Hahella sp. HNIBRBA332: one gene and its partner. The protein of the gene in region 2 binds, or shares a complex with, the protein of the main gene of each other region. Links are inferred from orthologs where the notes say so. Each region holds a gene or a part of one and is shown on either strand. Other genes may lie near its edges.

Region 1 (4,310 bases), 2.8 Mb from region 2 along the record:
ACCACCCTTTTTTGTTTGTGGTCAAAAGTGGTGGTTTGGTAGGGGGTGATTGGGATGGATTTTTCGCAGGCTTGCCAGGAAGTTATAGATAGATTCATAGAAATGCTGTGGCTGGAGCAGGGGCTGTCTGAAAATACAAGAATGTCCTATCGGTCTGATCTTGTTCGCTTGGCGGAATGGCTGGAGAGAAAGGGGCGAACGCTGGTTGAGGCTTCCCGGGAGGATTTGTTTTCTTTTTTGGCCGTCCGCATGCAGCAAGGCGCGAAGAGTGCTTCGTCAGCTCGTATGTTGTCGACGTTACGAAAGTTCTACCGCTATCTGCTAAGGGAGGGGGTTGTTCAGGATGATCCAACGTTACGGATTGAGCATCCCAAGGTGGGGCGGCTATTGCCGGGCGCAATGTCTGAGGCGGAAGTTGAGCTGCTGTTGACTGAGCCGGATGTTTCGCTACCTATTGAGGCTCGCGATAAAGTGATGTTGGAGGTGTTGTACGCCAGTGGGTTGCGAGTATCCGAGCTGGTTGGGCTTCAGTTATATCAGGTTAACTTGAGGCAGGGGGTGTTGCGTGTTGTCGGAAAGGGGGATAAAGAGAGGTTGACTCCTCTGGGTGAGCATGCGATAGAGCAATTGGAGGTCTATATCAAAGGTGTTCGGCCTCAATTAACAGGGGGGCGAGAGGATGGCGTCCTTTTCCCCAGTTTGCGTGGCGGGGAAATGACGAGACAAACCTTTTGGTATCGTATCAAGCTGTACGCGTCGCGTAGTGGAATTGCTAAGAACATAACGCCGCATACGCTTCGTCACGCATTCGCTACACACTTGTTGAATCATGGTGCGGACTTGCGCGTTGTTCAACTGCTTCTTGGGCATAGCGACTTGTCTACTACCCAGATATACACCCATGTAGCCAAGGCGCGGCTACAACAACTACATTCGAAACACCATCCTCGCTCCTGATTTTTTGCGTATTTACTTCATTTGAGCTGTGGTCTGAATAGGCAAGGTTAAATCTATTTCACGTTACACAATTGACCTAGTTTTGATAGGAACATTTGTGTAATTTTAGGGTCTAATTATATATTCAAGAACGGATGAAGGTATATTCATGCACGTAATGCGCCCTTTTGTATTGGTATTAATGGCACTGTCGGTCGCTTTCGGAGCGCGCGCCGACGAGCAGCAAGAGCAAGCCGTGAAAGTGATCAAGCAGCGGTTGGCTGAGGCTGTGCCTGGGCTGAAAATCCTAAAGGTTAGTCCAAGCCCAATACCGGGAGTGTATGAAGTGGAGTCCAATAATCCGCAACTGCTGTACACTAGTGCTGATGGACAATATTTTGTGGCGGGCGATATTTATCAAGTGAGTGAGGGGCGAATTACTAACTTGGCGGAGCGTCGGCGAGAAGAGACTCGTGCGGAATTGGTTAACTCAATTGACGAGTCAAAAATGATCGTGTTCAAGCCCGAGGTGGTAAAAGCATCTATCACCGTTTTTACGGATGTGGACTGTGGGTACTGTCGGAAGCTTCATAAAGAAGTTCCTCGTTTAAATGAGCTGGGCGTACAGGTTAACTATTTGGCGTATCCTCGTGCGGGAGTGGGTTCGGGAAGCTATCAAAAAATGGTTTCTGTTTGGTGTGCGGATGATCAGCAGGGGGCTATGACAGAAGCGAAGCTGGGTAAAAACCCTGTATCCAAGGACTGCAAAAATCCAGTTGCCGATCAGTACAATTTGGGTAATCAAATTGGTATTAGCGGCACCCCTGCAATCGTTTTGCACGATGGGCGCTTAATCCCTGGATATGTTCCTGCGGACTCTCTCGCCAAAGGTTTGGGTCTGGACATCAAATAGGGGGTTGGCTAGCGGAAGTTCGTGATAGGGCTTCCGTTAGCAACGAAAGTTTTTCTCATTTCTTCTTATCTCGCACTCCCTTTCAATGTTGTTGCATCTTTGGGCTCCGCCAGGAGACAGTCCTTCTTTTTGGCATGCTCGATACTCCGTACTTAGTTCATAGTTGCTCAGCTCAGTAAAGGGCGTGCTGCTATCGCATCCTGCAATAAGCAGTGGAATGAGTGGAAGGGTTTTTGCTAAGTGAAGTTGGATTAGTTTGCCAGCTTTATAATTCATTAATATTTTCACAACATCAGTGGGCGTCAAAAGGAGTTACTTAACAGGTTAGCTACAGTTTTTTGTCTGCGCCATTTTCCTTGAACTGGTGCATTGGAGAAGGGCAAATCTCTTTTTCTTTCCCTGTAAATAAGCGCTGCGTTGACACATTTCAGGGGGCGGGGTATTGTGGCCTGTTCCCAATAATGTACTTATCTTAATCTTCACTCTCTGCCGTTCAGGAGATCGCAATGGAATTCCCGCGCATCAGTCGCTTGCCACCCTATGTTTTTAATATCGTTGGGGAGCTCAAGCAGCAGGCGCGAGCGAGGGGGGAAGATATTATTGACTTTGGCATGGGTAATCCTGACCAGCCTACCCCCAAACATATTGTCGACAAGCTGACTGAAACTGCGCAGCGGGATGATACGCATCGTTATTCCCAGTCCAAAGGCATCCCCAGGCTGAGAAGAGCCATCGCCCGCTGGTATAAAAACCGCTTTGATGTGGATTTGGACCCGGAGAAAGAGGCGATAGTCACCATTGGCTCTAAAGAGGGACTTGCCCATTTAGCATTGGCGACAATGGGGCCGGGAGATGCCGTGTTAGTGCCGAACCCTAGTTATCCGATCCATCCTTACGGATTTGTTATTGCTGGTGCGGATATTCGGCATATTCCATTGGGTGAGGATACCGACGCTTTTTTCACTGAATTGGAAAAGGCGATTCTTGATTCATGGCCTCGCCCCAAAATGCTGGTATTGAACTTCCCTGGCAACCCTACATCTCAATGTGTTGAGTTGGATTTTTTTGAAAAAGTCATTGCCATCGCCCGAGAGCACAAAATCTGGGTTGTGCAGGATATTGCTTATGCGGATATCGTATTTGATGGTTATAAGGCTCCTTCGATATTGCAAGTCCCTGGGGCGAAAGAAGTGGCGGTGGAATTTTTCTCGCTGTCTAAAAGCTATAATATGCCTGGCTGGCGTGTTGGCTTCTGTTGTGGCAACGCAGAACTGATAGCGGCTTTGGCTCGGATTAAGTCTTATCTAGATTACGGTACTTTTACCCCAATTCAGGTGGCGGCGATTGCTGCGCTGGAGGGGGATCAGTCCTGTGTGGAAGAAATTCGAGCGATGTATCAGTCCCGTCGCGACGTATTATGTCGTGGTTTAGATAGTATTGGCTGGGATGTGACTCCGCCTAAAGCAACCATGTTTGTCTGGGCGAAAATCCCTGAACACTATCGTCATATGGGATCGCTGGAGTTTTCTAAAAAACTGCTACTGGAAGCTAAGGTGGCGGTATCTCCTGGCCTGGGCTTTGGCCATTATGGCGATGAGTATGTGCGGTTCGCGTTGATTGAAAACGAACATCGTACGCGACAGGCGATCCGGGGCATCAAGGCGATGTTTCGTAGTGATGGTTTGATACTGGATTAAGGCACTCTTAAATGCGCCATAATAAGCGCGTAATGTTGTGGAGACGTGGTAGATGAAAATAGCTATTTGTGGATTGGGCACTGTAGGCAGTGGAACTTTTAACGTGCTGGCGCGCAATGGCGTTGATATTGCGGCGCGTGCAGGTATGGCTATTGAAGTAATCCGTGTCGCATCCCGTCGGATGAATCCTGCATGTGAGCTGGACTCAACGCAATTTACCACTGATATCTTCGCTGTAACTTCTGACCCTGAAGTGGAGGTCGTTGTTGAGCTGCTTGGCGGCACGACAATCGCGAAAGAGTTGATCCTCAAAGCGATCGAGAACGGCAAACATGTGGTTACCGCCAACAAGGCGCTAATCGCAGAGTATGGCGGCGAAATTTTTGAGCTGGCGGCGCGCAAGGGCGTCACAGTAGCGTTTGAAGCGGCTGTAGCCGGTGGTGTGCCGGTGATTAAGGCGCTGCGTGAAGGTCTTGCTGCGAATAGAATCAACTGGCTGGCTGGAATTATTAACGGCACTGGCAACTTCATTTTGACGGAAATGCGTGACAAAGGTCGCGCGTTTGAGGATGTGCTGAAAGAAGCGCAGGCATTAGGATACGCTGAAGCGGATCCGACGTTTGATGTAGAAGGTATTGACGCAGCGCATAAGTTGACCATTTTGGCGTCTGTCGCGTTCGGTATTCCGTTGCAATTCAAGCGCGCCTATACGGAAGGCATAAGTGCGATTGCGCCTGAAGATGTCCAGTATGCGGAAGAGTTCG
Region 2 (7,885 bases):
CGGATCATTGGATTTCACCTCAAGCCCCAACAAGGTCAGCGCGCGCTCAAGTCGCCCGCCTATTTCACCGCGACCAATAATGCCTACGGTCTTGTCTTCCAGCTCGAAGCCCAACTGCTCGCTCAATACGGACAGACAGCTCACCACATACTCGACCACTGCGCTGGCGTTACACCCCGGCGCATTACTGAACCCCACTCCCCGTGAAGTGAGGTAGTCCATGTCGACATGGTTGCAACCAATGGTGGCGGAACCGACAAACTTCACACCAGTATTTTCCAGCAGACGTTCGTCCACCCTGGTCACAGAACGCACCAACAGCACATCCGCGTCACGCAGGTGCTCGTTGCTGATCTCACGTCCCGGCAGTGTATGAATTTCTCCCATTGATCCGAAAAACGGCTGCAGTAGCGGAATATTCTCATCTGCAACTATTTTCATCTTCCCTTTCCTCTTGGTCGGTATGCTCGGCTACTGCAATAAGTCATCATCCGGGTGAATCAGAGCCAGCTCATGACCCAGGTATTTCTCCAGTTCCGGAATCAGGAAGGAATCGTCCTCACAGGCAAAGCTGATGGAGACGCCCGTCGCGCCCGCACGCCCGGTGCGCCCGATACGGTGAACATAATCTTCCGGGTCGTCGGGAAGATTATAGTTGACCACGTGAGTCACTCCATCGATATGCAGCCCACGGCCGGCGACATCGGTGGCGACCAACACGCGGAAGTCGCCTTTACGGAAACGCTCCAGTGTCTTCAAGCGTTTTTGCTGGGGCAACTCACCGGATATAAGCTCATTTTTGATGGAGTGGCGATTCAAGGCTTCCGACAAACTTCGTGTTTCGTCACGGCGATTACAAAATACGATCACGCGCCGGGTTTCACTGTCTTTCAACAGATTCACCAACAGCTTACGCTTGGCGCTGCTTTCCACCATGTAGACGCGCTGATCCACTGTTTTAGCGGGAAGATGGTCCACCGCCAGCATGACCTCCACCGGATCTTCGGTCCAGCGCCGCGCCAGATTCTTGATGTCTTCACTGAAGGTCGCGCTGAACAGCAAGGTCTGCCGCTCTCTCGGCGTAGCTCGGACAATACGCTTGACATCAGGAATAAAGCCCATGTCCAACATGCGATCCGCCTCGTCCAGCACCAGCACTTCCACCTGATCCAGGTAAATATCAGCGCTGGTGAGATGGTCCAGCAAACGTCCCGGCGTGGCGATCAACAAGTCCACCGCTTCGTCGCGCAGCTTTCTGCGCTGGCGATCCAGCTGCGTGCCGCCGATGACGGAGATGATATTCAGCTTCAGGTGCTTGGCGAGCTCACAGGCGTCTTTCTCAATCTGTAACGCCAGCTCCCGGGTCGGCGCCACCACCAGGGCTCTTGGCTCGCTGGAGAAGCGCTCTTCGGTTGGAATTGGGTTGGAAACCAGACGCTGCAGAATGGTGATCAGGAACGCGGCGGTTTTGCCGGTGCCTGTCTGCGCCTGGCCGATCAGATCCACGCCCTGCAACGTGTGCGGCAGCGTCTGCCCCTGAATCGGAGTGCAGCGCTCAAACTTCAGATCGCGAATAGCCTGCTCAAGTTTTGGATGTAAATTCAGAGAAGAAAAGAGGACGGCGTTATCCGTCGTTTGATCACTAACTGTCATGATTTTTGAAGATATTCCCGGCAAACCGACGTAGTCCAAACCACATACTTTATGCGATGGGCGGCTGGACCTGCAATGTTTGCAATAAGTTGTTTAAAACAAGCCCTCAACGCCTCACTCGCCAACCGCCTGCTCTTCACAGGAAGTCCAATGAGTTGGAGGTTGAAGAGCTTATCCGCGGACGCTCCGTCGCGCACCGCTTATTTGGGTTATTCCGGGATCTCCGCAAACATTCATAGCTTATCCAGTGCAAACAGAGACAGTCCGAAATTTTCCCGCCCTATGTACGTGTCCAAAAAACAGTCCAGAAGTTGCTGGGCGCGCGGCGGCAACCCTTCTTGCAGATAGCGTCGCGCCTGTTCATGAACGGCGACCTTGAAGGCCCCTTCCCCGGCGGCGCCTTGACCGTCGAGATTATCGAAACTGATAAAAAACTTTACGCCACAGGCTTCCGCCAGAATCCACTCCAACGCCTGCGGCTTCACTTCAACCCGCTCAAACTCCGCCTGACGCTGGGCGCTACGGCCATCGGGCTCGTACCAGTACCCGTAGTCGATGAGTTGGCGACGTGCTTCACCAGCGATGCACCAGTGAGAAATCTCATGCAAAGCGCTGTTCACAAAGCCATGAGCAAAATGGATTTCGTTGCATCCGCCCGTTGCGGAAGCAGGCAAGTAAATAGGCTCGCCTTCTCCGCGCACCAGCACTGTATTCAATGTTTCCCGGAACAAACCGTCGAATAATAGCTGCAAGTCTTGCGCCCTAGCGGCCGGCATGGAGAAGTCTAATCTGGAATAACTCGACAACGCGTAAAAAACCCCGATGCGTGACAGCTCCGTGTCGCTACAATCAAGCCGGGCGGCATGCCCGTCTTATGGATGCCCCATCGCCTGTGCGAAGCACTTAGAGTATAGGTGTTGCGATACATTCAGGCGGACCTTAAAAATAGTTTAACTTAACCGCAGAAAGTCGCGCAGACAGGGGCCTTGGATTATGATGGCCGATTATCGATTTTATGGATAAGGTAATCAATTGTAATTTCAACGAGAAGTTCAAGTTTTTTGAACCTTTTAGCCAGTAAATTGTCATATTGAACCAGTCCATGCCCGCGCAACCGAAGGGACGCCCGGGAAACAGGAGCGCTGGATAGCGCCACTTTAATTTTTAAGCACCTGTAGCGAGAAACATGCCCCTACTACTCAGAGCCCTATTCATACTGACGCTGTTTTGCTGCGCCACAGTCAGAGCGGAAAGCAATCTGTTCGGCGACAACAGCGGCTTTCTGGCCGAACCGGAATTCCTGCCCGTAGAGGAGGCCTACCGGTTCACGTCATCGGTGGAAGGGGACGAGCTAGTCCTGCATTGGGCGATTGCTGACGGCTATTACCTGTACAAAGACCGCATGTCCGTGACGACAGACGCGGAGGGCGTAGCGCAAGGGCGCTGGACTTATTCCTCCCCTGGCGAGGAAAAAGAAGATCCTTATTTTGGCCTGGTCTACGTCTATCACGATGAGCTCACAATCCGCGTGCCGGTAGCGGCGGAGGACGGCGCCGAAGTCGAGTTCAAAGTACGCTATCAGGGCTGTGCGGAAGCCGGTTTGTGTTATCCGCCGCAAACGGAAACAGCGCTTTTTATCGGAACGGAGTCGGATGGCGCCACGCCAGCCGCAACCACAAGCAAGACTCCCTCATCCACACCGCCCTCAGCCAACCAAGGCGGTTCCTCAGCCGCTTCCAGCATCCCAGCAAGCAAGGCCGCTGACGTTGACTTCACGTCATCCACTTCGATTACGGACTACCTCATCGCCCAAGGCCTGCTGTTCAGTTTTTTCATCCTGATGGCGGTGGGGATAGGTTTAGCATTCACGCCTTGCGTGTTCCCCATGATACCCATCCTGTCCAGCATCATCGTCGGACAAAAAGAAGTCACTCTGCTGCGCTCCTTTATCTTGTCCTTTAGCTACATCATGGGTATGGCCGCCGTGTATACCGCGCTGGGCGCTGTCGCAGGCCATTTCGGCGAACTGGGTCAGGACGCCAACATTCAGGCGCAGGTGCAAAAACCCTGGATCTTGATCCTGTTCAGCGGATTGTTTGTGTTCCTGGCTTTATCCATGTTTGGATTCTACGAGCTGCAGATGCCCTCGTTTTTGCGCGACAGGCTCAGCGGCCTGAACAGCAAGCAAAAGGGTGGTGAAATCTTCAGCGTTTTCATCATGGGCCTGTTGTCCGCGCTGGTGGTGTCGCCCTGCGTTTCCGCGCCGCTCATCGCCGCGCTGGGATACGCGGCTTATCTAGGCTCCGCATTCAAAGGGGGCATGGCGCTGTTCGGCCTCAGCCTGGGCATTGGCTTACCATTGCTGATACTCGGCACTGGCGGCACCAAACTATTGCCCCGCGCCGGCGCCTGGATGGAGCATGTGAAACATGTCTTCGGCGTCGCCCTGCTGGGCGTGGCCATCTGGATGCTGGAGCGTATCCTGCCGCCGGAGGCGACCCTGACACTGTGGGCGGTATTGATCGGCGTCTCTGCGGTTTACATGGGCGCCTTCACCAATGTCGAATCTGGTTGGAGCGGCTGGCAGAAGCTTAGTAAGGGCTTGGGGCTGGTGTTCTTCGTCTACGCCGTCACCCTGATGCTGGGCGCCGCGGCGGGCGCCAACGACCCGCTGCAACCTCTGGCGCCCTATGCGATCAAATCCGCGATGGCGGCCCCTGGTGGATCAGCCGCACAGCCGCTATCTTTTGTCAAAGTCACCTCACCAGAGCAGCTCGATCAAGAGGTCGCCAAAGCCTCCGCCAGCGGCAAGCCCGTCATGGTGGATTTTTACGCCGATTGGTGCATCAGCTGCAAGATCATGGAACGGGAGACCTTCGTTCTACCAGAGGTGCGAGCGGGACTCAGCCGCTTTCACCTTATCAAGGCGGACGTCACTGAAAACGACCAAGGCAATCAGGCGCTGCTCAAACGCTACGGCATATTTGGACCTCCCGCATTCGTCTTCTTCGACGCCAATGGCGCAGAACTGGCGTCCAAACGCTTCCTGGGCGAAATCTCCAAAAACGCGCTTCTTAATCACGTTAAAGATATATAAACTGCCCGGCGTCGCAATCATCCATCATTAAGGGTTGTCAGCGCATGCCGCAAGATCGTTTCCTGCGGGGAGTGGCGTTCATCATTCTCGGCGAATGCTTTTTCGTGCTTACCGGCATGGTGGTGAAACATATCAGCCTGGAAGCCCACGTCTGGCAGATGGTGTTTTTCCGCAATCTCTTCGGTCTGGCTTTTCTTACTCCGCTTCTACTTCGCTCAGGGCGTAGCGCCTTCAAAACCCAGCGATTGCCGCTCCATTTTCTCCGCGCCGCCCTGGGCGTCGCCGCCTTTTCCTGTCTGATCTACACCTTCGCGTCCATTCGTTTGGCGGAAGCCACCATGCTGAAGCTGATGCTGCCGCTATTTATTCCAGTCATCGCCTGGGTCTGGCTACGCGAGCGTCCAACGCCAATTTTGGCGTTTTCTCTGGGCTTGGGATTTCTAGGCGTCATTATTATCCTGCAACCGGACAGCCTTGCCGCCGCAGGACGCCTCGCCATCCTCGCGGGATTGTGCGGCTCCCTGTTCGCCGCCGGCGCCAAAGTAGTGATTGGCCGCCTGGGCTCTACCGAGCCCAGCGTCCGCATCGTTTTCTATTTCAACCTGTTCAGCACGCTACTGTCATGCATCCCCATGCTCTGGTACTGGCAGGCGCTGGAGCCGGCCACCCTGGTCTGGCTGTTTCTATTCGCCATATTGGCGACCGTCGGCCAACTATCAACCACCCACGCCTATACACTGGCTTCGCCAGGCAAAATCGGCCTGTACAGCTACGCGTCGCTGCCAATTGCCGGCCTATTGGGATGGCTAATCTGGAGTGAAGAGATATACCTGGAGCTCTGGATCGGAAGCGGCCTGATTGTCCTGGCTGGCGCACTGACCTTCTTCTATAGCCGCCCCAGAAAACCGGTAATTGCGACCGCCAAAGGCTGACGCTTCAGCTGCCGACTTTGCGTATGTGATAAAAAAACTGCTTGTCCCGCTCGCCTGAAGCCAGCAATTCATGGCCCAGAAACTGACAGAATTTAGGGATATCTCTCTGGGTGGATGGATCCGTGGCCAATACTTCGATAACGCATCCCACGTCCACGTCATTGATACGGTTGTGCAGCATCATGACTGGCTCTGGACAAAACAGACCGCACACATCCATGACGCTGTCGATTGAGTATTCCACGTTTTCGCTCTTGCTGTCGTTCATTGCAACCTCTCCATTACGTGGCGGCGATTATACACCGTCAATGCCGCATCGGCCTCAATTGCTTGGGATTGCTTGTTATACTCATAACAACAAACATTGCTAAACCGGAGGACAGCTTCATGATCCGCGTGCTGATTGAGCGCCATATCGCCAAGACCCTGGAAACCAATTACGAATACACCGCGAAAAAAATCCTGCAGGCGGCGGTGCAGGCGCCCGGATTTCTATCTGGTGAATCGCTGCGCAACGCCAACGAACCCAATTACCGGGTGATTTGGTCCACTTGGCGTTCAGTGCAGGATTGGCAATCCTGGCAGACCTCGGATGAGCGTAAGAGGCTGATGGCGGAGCTGATTCCGATGATGGACCGGGAAGAAAAAGTCACCATCCTGGAACACTCCTAAAGAAAAGCCGGCTGAGCAGCAAACAGAGACTCGGGGGCCTGAGCCCCCGAGCGTCGCTGATTGCAATCCTCGCAAGCAGCGCGTTAATGCTTCTGAAACGCAGTCAAAAAGTGTCCGGTGAGCGCCAACACGGTGACTTCTTCGCGATCATGATATAACTGCTTCACGCGCACTTCCGACTCAATATCAGCACCGACAAGGCGTTCCTGCAACCGTTGCAAACAGGCCTCCACTTCATCCATCCGCGTTTTCATCGGCAACTTGAGATTGAACAACGCATAGGTGGTCCAGTCGTAACACAACCAATCCGCCATTCGCTCCAGCGTCCGTTTCGGCTTATCCACGATATCGCATACGACCCAATCGACTTTTTTCTGTGGCTTATAGACATATCCGTCGTCGCTGACGTAAGTCACCGCCGGATCTTCCAGAAGTTCCTGCTGCAAAGCGCCATGATCGACCGCCGTCATCTTCACGCCCTGAGTCACCATATACCAGGTCCAACCGCCTGGCGCCGCGCCCAGATCCACGCCCCGCTGACCGCGCTTCAGTACGAACTCACGTTCCGCAGGGGTCAACATGGTGAGAAACGCCTCTTCTATTTTCAGAGCGGAACGACTCGGAGCCTCATTGCGAAACCGCAGACGGGGAATACCGAGCGGTAAGGCGCTGCTGTTGGGATACATCGCCAAAGCGGCGATAATGTGCTGACCGGACAAACATACCAAGTGCAGTTGAGGCAGTTCATCCGTCTTGGTTTTGCTCAGCACGCCCGCGTTGCGCAACGCCGCGCTCATCGGCGCCGTCAGCTTCCTGGCTAATTTCTGCAAAGAGCCGGCTTCATCTTCCAACGGCGTTTCAATATGCAGGAACCCGAAGGCGCCGCCGGCGCGCAGCGCTTCGACCACTGGCGAAACACGGTCAGTGGGGTCTTCAATTTCGAGGTCATGCAACGCGCAAAACACTTGCCGCGCAAAAATGCAGCGACTTACCTCTATCTCTTTATACACATCCAGCGCATTGCCTTGGGAGCAGCGCCAAAACACAACCCCTGCCCCCTTTTCTATTTTCGAGTAACCGTAAACAAACTGCAGCGAGGCGATATTCTGCAGCTCCTGGGCGCATTCTGCTTCGAATCCAGGTCGGCAGTAGGCGAGAAGTCCGATAGCGGAGTATTTGCCGGAACTTAAAGGAGAGCGTTTACGGGAAGAGCTGGCAGGGTATTTTTGCGACATCCGGGCATTTCCAATCATCAATTCATCGACGCGCCAATGCGCGGCTGGGTAAAGGCCGCTATTGTCGTCGATCCTATCGCCCCGGGCAAATCAGCGAAGCATAAAGGCCAACGCCGCCTGCGCCGCCGTTCGCCAGTTTTGCTCTTTGGTCAGGCCTGAAGCCTTGCGCGGAGCCAGATCATGATTGCCATCGGGCAGCCAGACTACAGCGCTTTGCTCGTTCAAATACTTCTCCATATTCTCAGAGCGATCGCCAAATGGATCCCGCTCGCCCTGCAGCACCAACCCGGGAAGTG

Evidence for each region. The genes of interacting proteins can lie anywhere in the genome.
Region 1: the proteins of dsbD (region 2) and O5O45_RS17485 are in contact, whole or in part, in a crystal structure (PDB 1JZD), measured with the Escherichia coli proteins. The link is inferred for Hahella sp. HNIBRBA332 from one-to-one orthologs.

The regions. Positions count from the first base shown.
Region 1 is NZ_CP132203.1:3,957,962-3,962,271, reverse strand. What follows is about bases 1-2,977. They hold O5O45_RS17485 (DsbC family protein), read left to right. Parts: upstream 1-1,105; coding sequence 1,106-1,849; downstream 1,850-2,977. Other genes in these bases: alaC (alanine transaminase), read left to right, coding at 2,356-2,977; xerD (site-specific tyrosine recombinase XerD), read left to right, coding at 55-957. Also shown: more of alaC, read left to right, coding at 2,978-3,546; O5O45_RS17475 (homoserine dehydrogenase), read left to right, coding at 3,599-4,310. UniProt on the Escherichia coli protein: Acts as a disulfide isomerase, interacting with incorrectly folded proteins to correct non-native disulfide bonds.
Region 2 is NZ_CP132203.1:1,118,655-1,126,539, reverse strand. What follows is about bases 2,300-5,294. They hold dsbD (protein-disulfide reductase DsbD), read left to right. Parts: upstream 2,300-2,839; coding sequence 2,840-4,750; downstream 4,751-5,294. Other genes in these bases: O5O45_RS05250 (DMT family transporter), read left to right, coding at 4,795-5,294; O5O45_RS05260 (elongation factor P hydroxylase), read right to left, coding at 2,300-2,405. In the rest of the region: 4-phosphoerythronate dehydrogenase PdxB, read right to left, coding at 1-441; O5O45_RS05265 (DEAD/DEAH box helicase), read right to left, coding at 472-1,653; more of O5O45_RS05260, read right to left, coding at 1,887-2,299; more of O5O45_RS05250, read left to right, coding at 5,295-5,682; sulfurtransferase TusA, read right to left, coding at 5,687-5,950; O5O45_RS05240 (antibiotic biosynthesis monooxygenase family protein), read left to right, coding at 6,070-6,354; 23S rRNA (cytidine(2498)-2'-O)-methyltransferase RlmM, read right to left, coding at 6,438-7,589; O5O45_RS05230 (alpha/beta family hydrolase), read right to left, coding at 7,680-7,885. UniProt on the Escherichia coli protein: Required to facilitate the formation of correct disulfide bonds in some periplasmic proteins and for the assembly of the periplasmic c-type cytochromes.